4 regions of the Yersinia kristensenii genome follow, and region 4 is predicted to be linked to each of the others. Evidence: predicted binding sites of a transcription regulator. Region 4 holds the regulator's gene; each other region holds the start of a gene.

Region 1 (4,936 bases), 1.8 Mb from region 4:
TTTCAGCCGATTGATGATTACCACTGTCGAGCATCAGGCGAGCTATCTGCTCACGTAATACCGGCGTGCCGTAAATATTATCGTAATCCAACACCTCTTCACTTTGATGGAGGCTCACTCGACTTAATAATCGGCTGAGAATTTTAAGCCCCGGGCCAGAGATGTCGGGCGAGCCTACCCCCAGATGCATAATGTTTTCTTGCTTGCCTCGTTGCAAAAATGCCAGTGTATTTTCCCACTGTGATATCTCAACCGGCCGCTGTGCATGGGTGCAGGTCGCGGGTAAAGAGGGCAGATTTGAGCTGCAACGCACGAAATAACCCGACTTCGCCCGCGCCTCAATCAACAGGCACTCTTCCAGTTGCCGATACGCTTGCTGTACGGTGCTAATGCTCACTCCATGCTCATCACTCAAAACCCTGACCGAAGGGAGGCGCTCACCGGCGACATAGAGCCCTTCTTTAATCCGTTGACTAAGAATATCAGCCAATTGTTGGTAACGAGTCATTGGTATCACCTGATAAATGAGTAATTTCTCTAAATAATTCGAGTTGCAGGAAGGCGGCAACTGAGCGAGTCCCCAAGAGCTTACACAAGTAAGTGACTGGGGTGAACGAAGGCAGCCAACATACATGCAGCTTGAAGTATGACGAGTAAAGCAGTACAGATGGCATGAAATCACACCATTCAGTTGATATATCGCATATCTGTATGGAAATAATAGTCCTAATTTGCATCTGTAATGTTTTGCGCCAAAGTTTCATGCTAGTGACTCACCTACTGACGGGGAGTCAATAATGAATAATATAATTGAAGATCAAATAGATGAATGCTGCTCGTCAATGACACGAGCCACAAAAAATCGCCCTAATATTTTTATTCGGCTATGGTTGCAAGCATACAGATATGTGCATCAATGGAATGAACAGCGCAAAACGGCCAATACTCTCGGGCGGTTGAATTCCGATCAATTAAAAGATATTGGCCTGAGCCGAGAGGATATCAAGCGAGATTACAGCCGCCCGTTTTGGCGCTGAGAAAAGATAATGTCATCATTAGCCCGCAGAGATTGCGGGCTTTATGATGAATATATTGAGTTAGTTAGAAGTCATAGCCCACTGTCGCTTGTACTGAGCGCTCTGCGCCCCAGTAGCAATAGGAAGTGTTGTAACAGGCGGCGACGTATTTTTTGTCTGCGATATTATTCACATTCAATTGAACAAACGCGCCTTTCAATGATGTTGCCCATGTCCCTAAATCCGCACGAACCGAGGCGTCGCCCAGTGTATAGGAAGGGACGCGCAAGGTATTGGCATCATCGGCCCACTGTTTGCCAATATAACGGATCCCCGCCCCCACATTAATACCATAACCCGCTTCATACTGCGCCCACAGTGATGCCATATTAGACGGCGCTAATACTGGCGTATGACCATCATTACCATCAATGGCATCTTTGAATTTCACTCGATTATAGGTATAGCCCGCAATCACACTCAACCGGTCATTAATCCGGCTTCTGGCTTCCAGCTCCAGCCCCTGTGAATTCACTTTACCGGCGGGCACATAATAAGTGGCCGGTACTGCGCGGTTTGCCACATCATTTTGGGTCAGGTCATATAAGGCGGCGGAATAGAGTGAAGAGCTGCCCGGCGGCTGATATTTAATCCCCACTTCATACTGCTCGCTGGTCATCGGTTTCAACAGTTTTTGCTGTGCATCCGGGAACAAACTTGGCGTGATAGCTTGGCTGTAACTAACATACGGAGAAATACCACTATCAAAACCATACAGCAATGAGGCGCGCCCGCTGGCGTGATTATCTGTGCGCTCATCAGTGCTGTTGGCGGTTTTATCAATATTCTCCGTCTTCATCCGATCATAACGGCCGGACAGATTCAGATGCCAATTATCCAATGTCATTTCATCTTGCAGATAAACCCCACTCTGCTCATAGCGGCGATTTAAATAGGATGAATTGATACCGGGAGTGGTCAACAAGTCATCACGATACAAGGTACTGCCGCCAGAAACGCCCGTGTAAGGGTTCAATGTGGTGGCATAAGCACTGTCACTGCGCAAATTATTGCGGAATTTCTGGAAATCCAGCCCCAGCATTACCTTGTGTTCCACTGCCGCCGTGGCGAAATCCGCGGTCAGTTGGTTATCTACCGCAAATGCATTGAGTGATGACTCTTCACCAGAGTAATAACGGTTCATCAGAGTACGGTCGCTATTCCAGCCCCCTTGATAAACCTGCTCTAACTGACTATTAGAATGGGTATAGCTGGCGTTTTGGTGGAAAGACCAAACATTATCAAATTTGTGTGAAAATTCAGAGCTATAGATTTGCTGCCAGCGCTTAAACACGTTGTGGTTACTTTCGCCATCGAAGAAGCCACGGCTTAATTTCTGCCCATAAATGCTGCCATCTGCTGGCACCGCACTGTGATAGCCACCGGAAGGGTCTTTTTGCAAATTGGCGCGCAGTAACAATGAAGTATTTTCATCTGGCTGCCACAATAATGACGGCGCGATTGCATAGCGCTCTTCGCGCTGATGGTCATACATGGTGTCACTGTTGCGGGTGATCCCGGTCAGGCGAAACGCCCAATGCTCGGATATCGCATCGGTATAATCAAATGCCGCGACTTGGGTATTGTTATTACCCCCCGTCAGGCGGAAATGACCTTCCGAGGTAAATTGCGGGCGCTTGGAGGTCATCATCACCACACCGCCGGGGATACTCTGGCCATATAATGCGGAAGAGGGGCCTTTGATAACATCAACGCGCTCAAGGAACCATGGGTCGATCTGCAACACGTTAAAACTGCCGCCATCACTGAGTAAACGCAGGCCATCGAGGAAGGTATTGTTCACATCGCCGCCATGGAAACCCCGCAAGGCAATAGTGTCATAGCGGGTGGCTCCACCGGAAAAACCGGTGAAAACACCTGGGGTATAATTCAGCGCTTGGTTCAGTGTAGCAACGTTTTGATCATCCATTTGTTGGCGAGTAACCACTGAGACCGCTTGTGCAGTCAGAATTAACGGCTGATCGGTTTTAGTTGCCCCTTTGGTGGTTTTTGCGGTATAGCCCAAAGTAGGCAAATCGGCTTCATGGCCGGCTTTGGCTGTCACTTCTATCGTATCGTCAGCGATGACGGCCAATGGAATAAACAGTGCCAGTGAACATAAAATAGCAGAGCGCTTTATGGTAAAAGCCGAGAACATAGTTATCTTCCCCAGATAAAATAGATGGTTATTTATCAGCATCCTTTGCTATTTTCGCCCGGCAAATACCCTAACCTGCGCGCCACATATTGTGGGTCCATAAGTGCAGCGCACAATTTATTAAATGAGAGTGTTAATTACAATGATAATTATTATCTTTAACAGTTAATTTAGGGGAGTAATTATAAGAGTAAGATTATTCAGTAATTCGTAAGGTGTGCCACAATGATTGTCAGGCAGGCACCACTGCACTAATCAATGGGTTCATTGTGACATACACTTTCGGGCTGACCGGTTTTATGAAAAAGAATGGGTACTTTGTTTTACATCGCTATTATCCCCTACTCTGTCTGTTGCTCATGCTTTTTTGCGCGTCACTTATCGCGATTTCAACTACAGGTACGGCCTTTGCAGCGACAACATCAGACACGACAACTGAAAGCAGTGAGGAACCGGTAAAACCGGCGATATCGGTTCAATTAATTAGCTTGCAAAAACAGTTAGATAAACTCAAACAGAGTGTGTCAAACAGTACATCAGACAATCAGTTAAGTACGCTGAATGAAACAGCATTAACACTGGTCAGGGATGTCGACATTCTGCTGGCCGATTTGAAACCCAAACGGGAACAACTACAGGCACAGTTGGATGTTTTAGGCCCGCCGCCCGCCGCAGGGACACTGGCTGAAACCCCGATAGTCGCTCAACAACGCCGCGCGTTAAATACCCGTAAAGTCCAATTAGAGGGCCAGAATGATCAAGCTCAGGCCATCAAAGCTAACGCGGAGAACCTGGCAATACAGATTATCTCGTTACGGCGAACGGCACTGAAATCACAAATTGCCTTAAATTCTGGCAGCATCTTGGGAGCTAAATTTTGGGCGCCCATCGTCAATCCCAATCCCGATGATGACCAGCGGTTGAAAGGTTTTGTGCAAGAACTGGCGGATGCCTGGCATGCCGCTTGGGAGCCAGAATGGCGCGCGGGCACGGCAATGTACCTGTTACTGACTCTGTTGATCGGCGCATTTGGCTTTAAGCTCCTCGACAAACTGACCGCCTGGTTTTGTGCTAAGTGCCTGCCCCAAGGCCCATTACGCCGTAGCTTTATGGCCTCAGCCACCACTTTATACACGGTGCTGATTACCGTCACCATGGCGCAATGCATCACCCAGACATTCACTCGCACACCGGATGCATCACCGCTAGTAATGAATTTTGCACTGGCATTTGTTCAGCTTATGTTTTTCTCCGCGTTGGTCGCGGGTCTTGGCCGTGCGTTTTTATCCATCCAGCGCCCCTCATGGCGGCTACCCGCCATTGCTGATGAAGTGGCCGCGTCTCTCAAACTGTTTCCTCCGCTGCTAGCCAGTTGCATCATGATTTTTGGTGCGATTGATCAGATGAATAACATGATCAATATCAGCGTATCGGGGACAATTTTTGGCAATGGTATTTCAGCTCTCTTGGTGGCTCTGACTGCCGCGATTATTCCATTACGCGCCAACCGGATACGCCGCCAACTGATGGTCAATGGCGAAAAACCTGAAGCTTATTCCACCTTGGCCGGGTTAATTCACCTGGCCATCGGCATTACTGCAATAGCCATATTATTGTCATTGTTAGTGGGATATATCGCGCTAGCGAAATTCTTGAGTTACAAACTGGTATGGGTTTGCCTGGTACTGGCCTGTGTGTATTT
Region 2 (4,936 bases), 590 kb from region 4:
GCCCATGGATGCAATTGATCTCAATGGCGAATGCTATCGGACGCGGTGATTTCAGCCAGCGCTTCACTCAGCCCTATCAGCGAGACGAAATGGGGATGCTAGGAACGGCATTAAACCGCATGTCACAGGAACTTTCTTTAATATACAGTGACCTGGAGCAGCGCGTTGCCCAGAAAACGGCTGATTTACAACAGAAAAACCAAGTTTTGGCTTTCCTTTATCATAGCAGCCGCCAGTTGCATACCCACCAGCCGCTCAGCGAACGTTTGGTGCCCGTGATTGAGCAATTACAAACCCTGACACCACTGGAAAATGTACAAATTTGTCTGTATGAAAATCACCTTTACCGCTCGCAACTGACTGATACTTTAGATGGTGAATATTTACCACCACAAAATCGCCCAACACAATTAACCATTAGCGGTTCATCTATTGTTACGGATCGTGCAGTATCACGAGAATCTCTGAGTTGGAGTTTGTCCGATAAGCTGGGTCAATATGGTTTATTACTGGCAAAGCTCCCTTCAGAAGCGCCGCTCAATTCAGATCAGCAACAATTGGTGAATATGTTAGTCGAGCAATTGACCAGCACACTGGCACTGGAAAGTCAGGCCAGACATCAGCAGCAATTACTGCTGATGGAGGAGCGTTCCGCTATTGCCCGCGAACTGCATGACTCCATCGCTCAGTCACTTTCTTGTCTGAAAATACAAATTAGCTGTTTGCAAATTCAGGTTCCGGACTTACCAGAACCCAGTAAGTTATTGATTCAGCAAATGCGCGATGAACTGAATACCGCCTATCGCCAACTGCGTGAGTTACTCACCACTTTCCGTTTGAAACTCAATGCAGCGACATTACAGGCCGCACTTCAAACGTTGGTCAATGAATTCAGCGAGCGCAGCAACTTGCCTATTACACTCGATTTCAACTTAACGTCGGATGCGGTTCCTAACCATCAAGCCATTCATATGGTTAATATCGCGCGGGAAGCACTGAATAATATTTATAAACATGCCCACGCCAGTCAGGCCGCCGTCAACGTCATGAGCGAGCAAAATGATGTCGTCATGTCAATTATCGACAATGGTTGTGGGATTGGCCAAGCCAGTAAGCGGCCAAATCATTACGGTCTAATGATTATGCAGGATAGAGCCGCCAGCCTGAATGGGCATTGTAATATTCGCCAACGGGAGTCAGGCGGGACAGAAGTCCGAGTGCGATTTACCCCAAACAATAATGATCTTGACTGACTATTTTGTCAGAATCGTCAGGCCATTTTACTCATGGACTAAATTTCGTAATCAAGCACCACTTCATCTACCGCTTCCGCCAGCACTTTCTCTTTAATGTCATGCAGAGAAAGTGTTGGATTGCACAGCTGGATAAAGAACCAGATAAAGTTACGTTGTAACTGCCCCCGTTTTAACCCTAACCATACCGTATTAGCATCAAACAGATGCTCAGCATTGAGCCGCACCAGACCTTTGTCACGGTGTGCTTCATAAGACATATCTGCCAGAATACCTACCCCCATGCCCAGCTCGACATAGGTTTTAATGACATCAGAATCCTGTGCGCTGAGGGCTATATCGGGGGTTAATCCTGCATTTTTAAACGCATTATCCAGACGTGAACGCCCAGTGATCCCTTGTCGGTAGGTAATTAATGGCAAGGTGCTCAAGGTTTCCAGAGTAATGTTCGATTCTTGTGTTAATGGGTGATTTTCTGGCACCACAATCGCGTGGTGCCAGCGATAATAAGGAAACACCGCGACGGATTCATCACTCATCAATAATTCAGTGGCAATGCCAATATCAGCCTCACCGGATTGCAACATCGCGGCAATTTCTTGCGGATTTCCCTGGCTAATCACTAACTTGACCTGCGGATACAACAAGCGAAACTCTTTAATCACCCGCGGTAAGCTATAACGCGCTTGCGTATGTGTGGTCGCTATATGTAGCTGCCCGCTATCATTATTGCTAAATACATCTGCCAGGCGGCGTATTTGGTTGGCATCATTTAACATACGTTCCGCGACGGTCAGTAACTCTTTGCCCGGCTCAGTCATCCCTAACAGCCGTTTTCCGCGTCGGATAAAAATCTCAATGCCCAATTCTTCTTCTAACTCGCGGATATGCCGGCTGACACCGGACTGCGAAGTAAATAATGTATTCGCGACTTCTGTCAGATTGTAATTGCAACGGGCTGATTCCCGAATAATTTTAAGCTGTTGGAAATTCATACTAAGCCCCTTTCATTTCATTCTGATTGATATACCCAAAGAATCTGGCGTTACAGATAGGCGGTGAGTGAACATCACCCATAATGCTGCGGCGGCTTCAAAGTCCGAGGGGTAGAAATAGATTTACGGGGGATAGGCATGACAAACAAATACAAAAAAACCGTTGCTTATGTTTTTTTGTACTAAGCAAAGTGAATGGCAACCGTGAAAAGGTGTCTTTAGACACGAATTTGAGAAATAGCCTTATTTTTCAAAAAAATAAAGATTTATACAATATGACAAATTTGACTCAGCCTGATGCTCAAAAATAAAATCGGCTATAATAAATAACTTTTTAATATAGCGCCTTGCCCTGCACCCGCAGCAATCAATGCCGCCTTGCGCGTTTCTTCTATTGTTCTTATGCGACTTGTGTTTATAAAAATTACTTTCATGCAAATAATTATCATTAAGATTTATTGGTGATATAGTTCATTCCTTATAAAACACCATAAAATCAGAAGGAGAGACTGTGACCACAAAATCAAGCACAGCAACCTCAGCCCCCCCTAAATATCGTCCAACCCCTCCGCGGCTGGTGCAGGTAAAAAAGGTGGCCGACACTTCCCCACATTTGCGGCGGATCACCTTCCACAGCCCAACACTGCATAACTACCCAGGAGATTGTGCTGGAGCGCATCTGAAAGTCTTCCTGCCATTAGCCCATCAAACACAGCCGGAATTACCGGTTCTTGGCGAGAAAGGCCCGCAATGGCCGGCAGCAGATGTGCGCCCCATTGTTCGAACCTATTCTGTCCGCGCCATCCGTCCTGAGCTTTGTGAGATAGACATTGAATTTGCCCTTCATGACCATCGCGGCCCAGCAGTAGATTTTGCTCGTAATGCTAAAGTGGGGGATTGGATGGGGATAACTAACCCCGGTGGGCCTGAAACCATGCTACCTGCGGCGACATACAGTTATCTGGTTGGGGACCCTTCCTCACTGCCCGCCATCGCCGCATTGCTGGAAACGCTACCTGCCAATGCGCAAGGACATGCCATTATTCGTGTCGATACTCCGCAAGATGTCCTTAATCTGGTGAAACCGGCGGGTGTTGAACTGAGCTGGGTCATTGGCGGTACCGAGAAAACCGATGATGTTGTCACCCAGTTCTGCGCACTGGATTTGCCGATGGAAGAAGCGACATTTTGGCTGGCGGGTGAAGACCGGATGGTCGTGCAGCTACGCCGTTACCTGCGCCGTGAAAAAAGCTGTGATCGCCAACAACTCTATGCGGTTCCTTATTGGCGTGAAGGTCTGAATGAAGAGAATTATCATCACAAACGCCATGAAGTAATGGACAATATTGACGACTAGATCTCATTAATATCTGTAAAATCAATGGACATTACTTTGTCGTGTCCATTTTTCTGGTTCTTTTTTTGCCTTTCCCCGTTAAAACCTTGTAAATTTCCTGCGACAATTCCCTGTTATTTGTTAGTCTTAAAGCTACTTAGCCTGCAATACGGCACTTAATTATCGTTAAATGGCTCTAATGCCCATTTAGCGCAGTAAAGTTATTAGGAGCGTGCTCGAAATGAAGTCGCAAAATGATCCTGGCCGATCTAAATCTCGCCATCACGAATATTCTCTTCTTCTGCCTATTTTTGCGCTGGTTATCCTTAATATTTGGGGAGATACCAGCAATTTTGCGGCCATTATCGTTATCAACCTGATTGCACTGGTCGGTATTCTGAGCAGTGCTTTCAGTGTCGTTCGTCATGCTGACGTTCTGGCACACCGTTTGGGCGAACCTTATGGCTCATTAATCCTCAGCCTATCCGTAGTGGTGCTGGAGGTCAGTTTGATCTCGGCGATGATGGCAACAGGCGACGCTGCCCCCGCATTGATGCGCGATACACTCTATTCCATTATCATGATTGTTATCGGGGGATTGGTCGGGGTGTCCTTGCTGCTCGGTGGGCGTAAATTTGCTACCCAACATGTCAATTTGGTCGGTATTAAACAGTATCTGATGGCTATATTCCCATTAGCTATCATTGTGTTGGTATTGCCCAGCACTCTGCCAGACGGCAGTTTTAGTGTGGCACAATCACTGGTTGTCGCGGCAATTTCAGCCGCGATGTACGGCGTTTTCCTGCTGATTCAAACCAAAACTCACCAAAGTTTGTTTGTCTACGAGCATGAAGACGAAGGTGATGACCCGAGTGACCCTCACCATGGTAAACCTTCATCTCACAGTAGCCTGTGGCACACATTGTGGTTGTTAGTTCATTTGGTGGCGGTCATCGCGGTGACCAAATTTGATGCTAACCCATTGGAAGCACTGCTGACCGAGTTAAATGCACCGGCTAAATTTACCGGCTTCCTGATTGCCTTGCTTATCCTGTCACCAGAAGGGTTGGGAGCATTAAAAGCGGTACTGGCGAATCAGGTACAGCGGGCGATGAACCTGTTCTTCGGTTCGGTGCTGGCCACCATTTCACTGACCGTGCCGGCGGTAACCTTAATTGCGGTACTGACCGGGCAAGAGCTGAACTTTGGTCTGGAAGCACCGCATATCGTGGTGATGGTCAGTGTCTTGATTCTGTCGCAAATCTCATTTTCTACCGGTAGAACCAACGTACTTAACGGCACCGCGCATTTGGCGCTGTTTGCCGCTTATATGATGACTATCATGCTGTAGC
Region 3 (4,936 bases), 750 kb from region 4:
CCAGATCAGCGGCAAAATGCTGTGCAGCTTGTAACCACAGGGCCACAGCGGGAGGAACCAAAGAAGTGAACGTAATTTGGTGGCGCTTAATCAGTGGGAAACAACTCATCGCACTGGGATCTGGGGCCAACACCACACAGCCCCCCACGTAAAATACCCCTAATGCCCCCGGTGAACTGAGCGGGTAATTATGGGCAGCCGGTAAAGCGCAAAGGTAGCGGGTGTGCTCGTCGAGCTGACAAATTTCCGCGCTGGCCCGCACACTGTAGTAATAGTCATTGTGGGTGCGAGGGATCAGTTTTGGTGTCCCGGTGCTGCCCCCAGAAAGCTGGAAAAAAGCCACTTCGTCAGCCGCAGAGGGATGAAATTCGGCAGTTTCATTACCATCCCGATCATTAAATCCCCCCTCGCTATACAACAAGGCCTCCAGCGATTGGGCATAATTTGTGGTTCCTGCCACGATCAGTAATTCCAGCATCGGCATTTTTTTCTGTAGCTCGGCGCAGTAATTCCCTTCGACAAACAGGTTGTGGCTAGCATGAGCAATCAGTAAACGCGGTTGGATCTGTTCAATATAAGCATTTAATTCCAACCGGTTATGACTGAATAATGCATTGACCGGCGCAACACCGATTTTTAATAGTGCAAAGTAAACCAGATAGAATTCAGCACAATTAGGGAGCTGAACCAAGGCGCTATCGCCACGGCGCATGCCCAGATGGGTTAGGCGCACCGCCAACCGCTGAGTTGCCTGCTCGAACTGCGCATAACTGATATGGCGCTCACCACAAATGATGGCCGTCGCCTCCGGCCGCCGCTGGCATTGGCGAGACAAAATCTCCGTCATCGGCTGGTCTGTCCAATAGCCTTTCTCGCGATAGTGACGAGCAAACTCTTCCGGCCAACGGGTAAATTCAATACTCATAGCGGCACTCCTGGCCGGGTGATGGCAATCGCGTTGAGCATGGTGCCCAATTTGGCTTCAGTTTCTGCCCATTCCAGCGCGGGTTGTGAGGCAGCGACAATGCCCGCCCCGGCAAATAGCCGCACTTGTGTTGGGTGTACCGTGGCGCATCGGATAATCACCGCCCATTCACCATTGCCCTGTTCATCGCACCAACCTACAATCCCGCTGAATAATCCCCGCTCAAAAGGCTCTAATTGCTGAATTAACTGGCGGGCTTTTTGCGTCGGTAATCCACACAATGCGGGGGTTGGGTGTAACAGATTCGCCAGCTCTAACACCCGCATCTGTGGGTTTTCCAGCTCGCCACTGATGGCGGAAGATAAGTGCCACAGCGCGGTGGTGCTAAGCAATGAAGGTTGTGAGGGAATATTCAAACTTGAGCAATGTGGCGTCAATAAGCGGCGAACTTCGTCGATAACCAGACGATGCTCATATTGGTCTTTCTCTGAATCCAGTAGTGTCTGGCTAATATCCCAATCATGCTGTGGGTCGGTTTGGCGTTTCGCCGATCCTGCCAACGGATTGGTATAAACCCCAGCCAGATGTTTACGCACCAATAGCTCAGGGCTGGCACCGAGTAATACGCCACCATCCGCAAGCGGCACGCGGAAGTGATGCGCTGTGCTGTTTTGGAGCAGTAAATGATTCATAACCTGATCGCTATCAACCGGGGTATCTGTATCAATTTCCAAAATGCGGGAAAGAACAACTTTATGGATTGCCCCGCACTGACAAGCGGCAACAGCCTCCGCCACAATATGTTTGAACTCATTTTCATCCGGCAAACTGCGACTGGCGAGGGCAGTAACCACCCTACGGCTATCAACACACGCAGCATCCACCAAGGCTTGCCGGTCACAAACCTGATAATGTTCTGGAATAAATAAGCACGATGCCTGACTGGCATCAAAAGGTATTGCCCCGACAATGATAGGCTGTTGTTGCCCGGCATCACGTGCCCGTTGGAACGCTGGTTGTAGGGCTGATTGCAGCGAATTTTCATGGCCAGCACGACTTTGTGCCGCTTGATTAATTCGTTCGAAGATACCCTGAGTTTTGATACTCTGATGTCTTGAAGTAAATAGAAATGTTGAGGATACAGCTGAAAACGGCGAATTAGCGGGCATATCTTCAGAACTGTTATGTTCTTCAGAGCTGCCATGTTCTTCAGAGTTGAAGTACCGCACAAAGACCTCCATCACAATGCAAATGGTAATAATAATTACTATCATTCCCTTTTGTGCGTGGTAAATTACGACCTGGCACTCACATTGTCAATCAATGTAAATGTATTTATTAATAAATCTTATTTATATATCCCCCCAGAACTGGGGCTTAAAATAGAAAGAGAAAATGCCGTTATGTCCTTTGATATCAATTACATTCAGCATAAAAAATGGCGTTCAACATTGACTAAATTGGGTCTTTTTGGCCTTGTTCTCTGCTTGTCTGCCTGTAAACCGGCAGAAGAAACTAAGGATCAACAAGCCCCCTCATCAGGTAGTGAGGGTACAGCTGCATGGACTCGCACCGTAGAAACGGCCAAAGGCCCAGTAGTACTAACACATCCACCCACACGGATTGTGTCCACGAGTATCACCATTACCGGGACTTTACTGGCTATCAATGCTCCGGTGATTGCCAGTGGGGCGACCGTGCCTGACACCACGGTGGCTGATCATCAAGGTTTCTTTACCCAATGGTCAGATGTTGCACAGGCCAAAAAACTGGTGCCAATGTACCAGACAGAGCCAAATGCCGAAGCTGTCGCGGGAATGAATCCGGACTTAATTATTATTTCTGCCACTGGCGGGGATTCGGCGTTGAAGTTGTATGAGCAACTGTCAGCTATAGCTCCCACATTAGTCATTAATTACGATGATAAGAGTTGGCAAGAATTAGCCATCGTGCTGGGGCAAGCAACAGGACACGAGGCCGATGCACAGCAAATTATTGAGAAATTTACTAATCGAATCAATGAAGTAAAGCAGAATATTACGCTACCACCGCAACCGACATCAGCCTTTGTTTATCAAGCGGCGGGCAGCACTGCTAATTTGTGGACCGAGAGTTCCGCGCAGGGAAAACTGTTGCAGGAATTGGGTTTCACACTGGCAGAAGTCCCTGATGCCGTGAAGGGCAACACCAGCATGGGGCACCGCAAAGATATCATCCAACTGGGTGGCGAGAAGCTGGCCGAGGGCCTTAACGGCGAGACTATTTTGCTATTTTCCGGGGATCAACCGGCGATTGACGCCCTGAAAAGTAATAAGTTTTTAGCTCATATCCCAGCAATTGAACATGATCGGGTTTATGCCGCGGGCTATGATACGTTCCGGTTGGATTATTACAGTGCGAGTAATTTATTGGCACGGATCGAGGGGATGTTTAAGACTAAACCTTAATAGTCTTATTTTTTATTAAATGGGTTAGTGCTGGGGCGGCGGATCAGCTTTCGGTTGATAGTCGTTCAGTTATCACTTAATCCCACAGGAGGGCTCGCCGGCCCTCCTGCTCCTGCGGCTTGCGCGAAATATTGCCCTGCGGATAAACCTCCGGCGTCTTTCGGGCTGACCAACCGGAGCACCATCAACCAATCCTATCTATAGCTTAAAAACTAAAACCGCCCTTTCGGTATCACCAATGGCGTATGCGAAACCGGATCATCAATAATCAAACACGGCATACCAAAAACCTGCTCGACTAGATCGGCGGTGATCACTTCGCGCGGTTTACCTTGCGTTACTATCTGCCCATCGCGCATAGCGATAATGTGGGTGGCATAACGGCAAGCATGATTGAGATCATGCAGGACGGCCACTAGCGTATGATTATGTTGTTGATTCAGACTGCTAAATAACTCAAGCAAATCAATTTGATGGGCGATATCTAGATAGGTGGTTGGCTCATCTAACAATAACAATGGTGTTTGTTGCGCCAGCACCATGGCTATCCAAACCCGTTGACGTTGCCCGCCGGATAGCGCATCCACCGACCTGTCCGCCAGTTCACTGACCCCCGTGGCTTGCATGGCATGACTGACGGCCAACCTGTCGGTTTGTGTCCATTGCTGTAACAATTTCTGATGGGGATAGCGGCCTCGCGCGACTAAATCCAGCACACTGATGCCATCCGGAGCTTGCGAACTTTGCGGCAATAAGCCCAAATGGCGCGCAACGTGCCGGGTATCAAGGCTGGCAATATTCTTACCGTCTAAAATCACCTGACCCGCTTGCGGTTTCAGCAAACGGCTCAAGGCGCGCAGCAGTGTCGATTTGCCACAAGCATTGGGGCCGACAATAACGGTAAACTCACCATCAGGAATGGCGACACTCAGGTTCTCGCTGATTATCTTGCCGTCATAACCCAATGTCAGAGCATCGGCCTGTAAACGCGATATAGGTAAGGTGGCAGAGCTAGCATTACTCATGATCGTCCGGACTCTCGGATTAAAAGCCAAATAAGATATAAGCCGCCGATGCTGATGGTGATCACGCCCACGGGCAATTGATTAGGTAAAAATAGGTGCTGAGCGCACAAATCCGCGGCGATCAATAACAATGCCCCCATCAGCGCAGACGCGGTCAACGTCACTGACGATGTGCCCAACAGGCGTTTTGCAATCTGTGGCGCGGCTAATGCAATAAAGGAAATCGGCCCCGCCGCCGCCGTGACCGCTGCCATCAAAATCACACCAATAGCCATCAAGCCCAAACGGGTTTTTTCGACCGGAACGCCCAAAGCGCCCGCCGCATCATCGCCCATTTCCAGCAGCGGCATACGGCGGCTCAATAGCATAGCTATCACCGTGGCGATAATGATGAATATCACCGACGGCAAGCCCTTGGCCCACGTCAGGCCATTGAGCGAACCGGCTCCCCACGCAGCAGCGGTCATCGCTGCCTCTAATGAAGCGGTGATAGTCAGCCAGGTATTGAATGCCGTTAACATGGCACCAATGGCGATGCC
Region 4 (4,936 bases):
GCGCCGCCTGTTCCTCCAGCGAAGCCGCTGCTCGGGAAGCTTGCTGCACCAACGCAGCATTTTGCTGAGTCACACTGTCCATTTCCGCCACCGCCTGCCCGACTTGAGTGATACCTTTACTTTGCTCATCAGACGCCGATGCGATCTCCCCCATTAAATCAGTGACATTCGTAATGGAACGAACAATTTCATCCATGGTTATCCCGGCGCTTTCTACCAATGCCGAACCACTGCTAACGCGGCTTACTGATTCGGTGATCAAGTTATCAATCTCTTTCGCCGCCTGCGCACTGCGTTGTGCAAGATTGCGGACTTCACTGGCAACCACGGCGAACCCCCGACCTTGCTCTCCGGCTCTGGCCGCTTCAACGGCGGCATTGAGTGCCAGAATATTAGTCTGGAAAGCAATACTGTTAATTACCGTGGTAATTTCGGCTATTTTGCGTGAACTCGCAGAGATCTCATCCATGGTATGCACCACATCAGCCACCAGTGCCCCACCTTTTTTTGCAGTGATAGAAGCATTTGCCGCCAGTTGACTGGCGTGATGTGCATTGTCTGCGTTGTGTTTTACCGTTGCCGTCAATTGCTCCATACTCGCGGCGGTCTCTTCCAATGCGGCCGCCTGCTGCTCTGTTCGCGATGATAAATCCGTATTTCCGGCAGAAATTTCTGCCGCCCCGTGATAAATCCCATCAGTGCTGCTGCGAATAGCTTTTACCGTGTTGGCCAAGCTGGCCTGCACATCACGTAGCAGTGGAAATAATTGCCCGACACAGTTACGGCCAAAATCCGTAATAGGCTGCCCAAGTTGGCCTGAAGCAATCGCGCGAAAATGTGCGCGGATATCATCTAGCGGACGCACCATGTTAACAATTAGGTAGCGATCAGTGACCACCAAAATCACTAATCCCGCCACCAAAGCAGAGATTAATATTATGCTGCTCACTCTGGTCAGGTGAGCAAATTGCTCTTTAGCCACGCCGATGGCTTTTGAGGCGGCCTGATTAAAATTCTCCGCAACAGCGCCATATTGGCGGCTCAGCGCTGGCACGGTCTTTTTGGCTAAATCCTCATAGACTGTGTCATTGTTATTCATTGCGGCCTGAAATAGCGGAGTCACACCCTGATCAATTAATCCACTCCATCCATTAACCACTCCAGTCACCAATGCGGGATCAATCTGTGCATGATCGATAGCTTTAAACTGTGCTAACTCCTTTTTCAGATTCTCAAGTGCGGTATTGGATGATTTGAGTTCTTTATCGGCATCCACAATATTACCGCTCTGGCGATAATCGACTGAACGGGCCAGACGTGTCACCATGCGGAAATATTGATCCGTCCCCTGATTGACTAAATTCATGTTTTCAACCAACACACTGTTGGCATTAGACGATTGTGTCAGTTGATTCAGTGATAGCAATGTATAACCCGATACACCGCCCCATAGCAGGCAAAATGCCCCAAGCACCCAAAGTAGTGCGGCTCTGATGGTAATATCTCTTAAAAACTGCATGTTCGTTCCCCTTATATATCGGATAGTTATCGTTAAAACTCTGGTGTTACTTGATGACCGAAAAGCAATAAAGGACGTTCCATACAGCTAACGACAACTCCTTTCCCGGCAAATTTTCATCTGACGGTTTTCCCCCTGGCACCGCAAATTGCAACCTTTCGGTTACATGAAGGTTATCGGCAATGCCGCTATAAGGTTGAGCGGCTCACAAAAATTTTATATCGCATAAACTTGATATCGGCCTGGCGAGATTTTCTGGCATTATATGGCCCTATACATGTGTTATATTATTGGGCAGAAGGCTCAATAATTTGCATAACTTTTTGAATTTAAGGGTATTACGTTATATGGCAACTGTAGGCATTTTCTTTGGCAGCGATACTGGCAATACCGAAAACATTGCCAAGATGATCCAAAAGCAACTGGGCAAAGAGGTTGCTGAGGTTCATGACATTGCCAAAAGCAGCAAAGAAGATTTAGAAGGCTTCGATATTCTGCTGATCGGTATCCCAACCTGGTATTACGGTGAAGCCCAGTGTGATTGGGATGATTTCTTCCCGACGCTGGAAGAGATCGATTTCAACGGCAAACTGGTGGCGTTGTTTGGTTGTGGCGACCAGGAAGATTACGCAGAATATTTCTGTGATGCGATGGGAACCGTGCGCGATATCATCGAACCACGCGGTGCTGCCATTGTCGGTCACTGGCCAACGGCAGGCTACCACTTCGAAGCCTCTAAAGGCTTGGCGGATGATGATCACTTTGTCGGTTTAGCTATTGATGAAGATCGCCAGCCAGAACTGACGAATGAGCGAGTGAGTGCTTGGGTGAAACAGATCAGTGAAGAACTGAATCTCGCTGAAATTACCGGTTAATTTGTCGTGTCGGAAACGCGCGGGTGGTGTTAAACATCAAACCGCGTTTCCGTTACTCTTACGCCTCTCGCGATACTTGTTAAGCCGCCCACAGATCCGCATGTTCATCCGTGAAAAATGAAAATAAACCGCTACAAATTTGTAACGTTACGCCTAGCAGCCATATACTTAAATGATGCAACAATCCCATTCATCAATACATTGCATGATTAATGGGACAAAGTGTGCGATTATATCTTTGTTAACAACCACGGTTTTCATTTGGGGCTAGCAGTTCTATAATGAGACGCAATTGAGAATATTGCGCCACGGATGTCATAGGCTGAACGGCCTTAATTTGAATCGATAGTAATAGGACTGAATCCGCATGACTGACAACAACAAAGCCTTAAAAAATGCAGGCCTTAAAGTAACGCTGCCTCGGCTTAAAATTCTGGAAGTGTTACAAGATCCGGTTAACCATCACGTCAGCGCGGAAGATCTTTATAAAAAGCTGATCGATATCGGTGAAGAAATTGGCTTGGCGACGGTTTACCGCGTACTGAACCAATTTGATGATGCCGGTATTGTGACCCGCCACAATTTCGAAGGCGGTAAATCAGTCTTTGAATTGACACAACAACATCATCACGATCATCTGATTTGCCTGGATTGCGGCAAAGTGATTGAATTTAGCAATGAAGAGATTGAAAAACAGCAGCGTGATATTGCTGAGAAGCATGGCATCAAGCTGACCAATCATAGCCTGTATCTATATGGCCACTGTGCCACTGGCAATTGCCGTGAAGATGAGTCTGCGCACGATCCAAAATAATATGGTTTAATCGCATTGATCATATAAAGATTTTTAGATAATGCTGAAATAAGCAATTCTCAAGATGGCCGCCTTTCCCACAAATCATTTTAGTTGGGAGTCAGGTGGTCATTTTTGTTACTGGTATCCTATATCCCTATCCTCGTGACAAATCCACTTTTTTATTGCTCACTTAGTCGCTATCCGTATGAGTTTGAAGCAAAAAAAACCCCGGACTCGCCGGGGTAAAAACCATCAACTCAATTTCACTTAATGTTGTTTACCTAAAAATCGGGCAAACAGGAGTTAACATCAGACACAACACTTTGACAGCAATAATCAGACTTTAACCGGCTCCGCACGGCTACTACGTTTACCATCCGGACTGGTCGAGCGAATCAACACATCACCGCTGACTTTAGGTTGGGCTTTGACATCATATTTCTGCCATTGCTTGCCGCCATCAGTCGAATACTCAATAATCAGCCCCGGCAAGGAGATGTTAGCTTCTAACTCCCCTGCAACAACACGTGCTCCCGGCACCGGTAAGCGGTAAGCAACACCGGCTTTATCCAGTTTCGCCAATTCACGTTGCCCCATAATATTGGCAAAACGCTGCCAATCTGAGTTCAACGCCTTGGTATCGACCATATGGGTTTCGCCACCTTTGTACTCACGACCTGCTTTGTAATCTTGCTCCCATGGCGCACGATGCCAGGCACGTTCCGCCAATGGTAATACCCGTGGGAAAATCATGTATTCCATCTGTTCGTCAGTCCGGACAGTTTCATTCCATGATTGGCCTGAAATACCGTGCACACCCGGCCAAGGTTTATCACTCTTGGCACTGAAGTGATTACCATCGCGGTCAACCGAGGTTTCAGCATTTTGCGGCATGTTGTCCGGCGCGAAACTGAAGACTTTAGCTTCGTCGTTGAAGCGAGTTGCCCAGTAATAACCGCGCTCACTTGGGTTAACTTCATACGGCATGTCGAAATAGACATAATCTGGGTTGGACGCGACCACTTCATAACCTTTATTGGCCCAATCATTGACTGAGTCGGCCCCGCCCCAATAGAGGGTATCCCAGAAGTTAACGCCCACACGTTTGGTCGCAAAATCCTTCGAATCTTTGGCATCTTTAAGGCCATCTTGCCAGGCTTGCATTTTTTCGATGCCGTGAGCATTTACCAACTTGCTGACTTCAATAGCAAAGTGGCTGGAAAGGTGCTCAACATCCTGAATTTTGCCTTGCTTGACCATGTCCTGACAAACCTGCGATTTGGCCCACGGCTTATCTTCTACACTCTTATCAATAATGCCTTTACCCGGCTCAATCGGGCTGTTTTTGTCCTGGAACCCGGCCCCCAGACGGATATTTTTGGCCTCATCGCCGCCAAAATGCCAAGTATTTAGCGGCATACCGGCTTCTTTATGCATCTGAGCCATTTCGCCGATCACTTTGTCGACAAAACGCTTAGAAGAATCCAGGCAGGGGTTGAGATAACTTTTGCGCTCATACAACTGAACTGAAGTCGTTTGAGAATCATCTGTCGGGTCGACCAGACGGAATTCGTTGGCTTCTTTTTCTTTGCCCTGCTTCATCAAATTGTTGTAGCGGGCCTCCATTGATACCACAGCCGCACGAGCATGGGCTGGCATATCAATTTCAGGAATGACATCAATCTGACGCGCCTTGGCGTATTTCAGAATGTCGATGTAATCAGCGCGGGTAAAATGACCAGAACC

The links. Region 4 encodes Fur, which represses iron uptake genes when iron is present. Its sites were predicted from a motif close to ATAATAATGAGAACNACTATCAA; they were not measured.
Region 1: DX162_RS04350 (TonB-dependent siderophore receptor) is a predicted target of Fur. The motif match lies at 3,377-3,399, and genes of this name have one in related genera.
Region 2: DX162_RS15130 (siderophore-interacting protein) is a predicted target of Fur. The motif match lies at 2,681-2,703, and genes of this name have one in related genera.
Region 3: DX162_RS09010 (isochorismate synthase) is a predicted target of Fur. The motif match lies at 2,177-2,199, and genes of this name have one in related genera.

What each region holds. Positions count from the first base shown of each region.
Region 1 covers NZ_UHIY01000001.1:933,197-938,132, forward strand. The annotation lists gene DX162_RS04335 (aminotransferase-like domain-containing protein) at 1-508, opposite strand, end outside; gene DX162_RS04345 (DUF1127 domain-containing protein) at 798-1,037, shown strand; gene DX162_RS04350 (TonB-dependent siderophore receptor) at 1,102-3,234, opposite strand; gene DX162_RS04355 (DUF3772 domain-containing protein) at 3,504-4,936, shown strand, end outside.
Region 2 covers NZ_UHIY01000001.1:3,301,862-3,306,797, reverse strand. The annotation lists gene narX (nitrate/nitrite two-component system sensor histidine kinase NarX) at 1-1,253, shown strand, start outside; gene cbl (HTH-type transcriptional regulator Cbl) at 1,292-2,248, opposite strand; gene DX162_RS15130 (siderophore-interacting protein) at 2,760-3,605, shown strand; gene chaA (sodium-potassium/proton antiporter ChaA) at 3,826-4,935, shown strand.
Region 3 covers NZ_UHIY01000001.1:1,957,763-1,962,698, reverse strand. The annotation lists gene DX162_RS09015 ((2,3-dihydroxybenzoyl)adenylate synthase) at 1-925, opposite strand, end outside; gene DX162_RS09010 (isochorismate synthase) at 922-2,094, opposite strand; gene fepB (Fe2+-enterobactin ABC transporter substrate-binding protein) at 2,329-3,372, shown strand; gene DX162_RS09000 (ABC transporter ATP-binding protein) at 3,585-4,397, opposite strand; gene fepG (iron-enterobactin ABC transporter permease) at 4,394-4,936, opposite strand, start outside.
Region 4 covers NZ_UHIY01000001.1:2,709,291-2,714,226, reverse strand. The annotation lists gene DX162_RS12365 (methyl-accepting chemotaxis protein) at 1-1,519, opposite strand, end outside; gene fldA (flavodoxin FldA) at 1,867-2,394, shown strand; gene fur (ferric iron uptake transcriptional regulator) at 2,762-3,208, shown strand; gene DX162_RS12350 (beta-N-acetylhexosaminidase) at 3,527-4,936, opposite strand, start outside.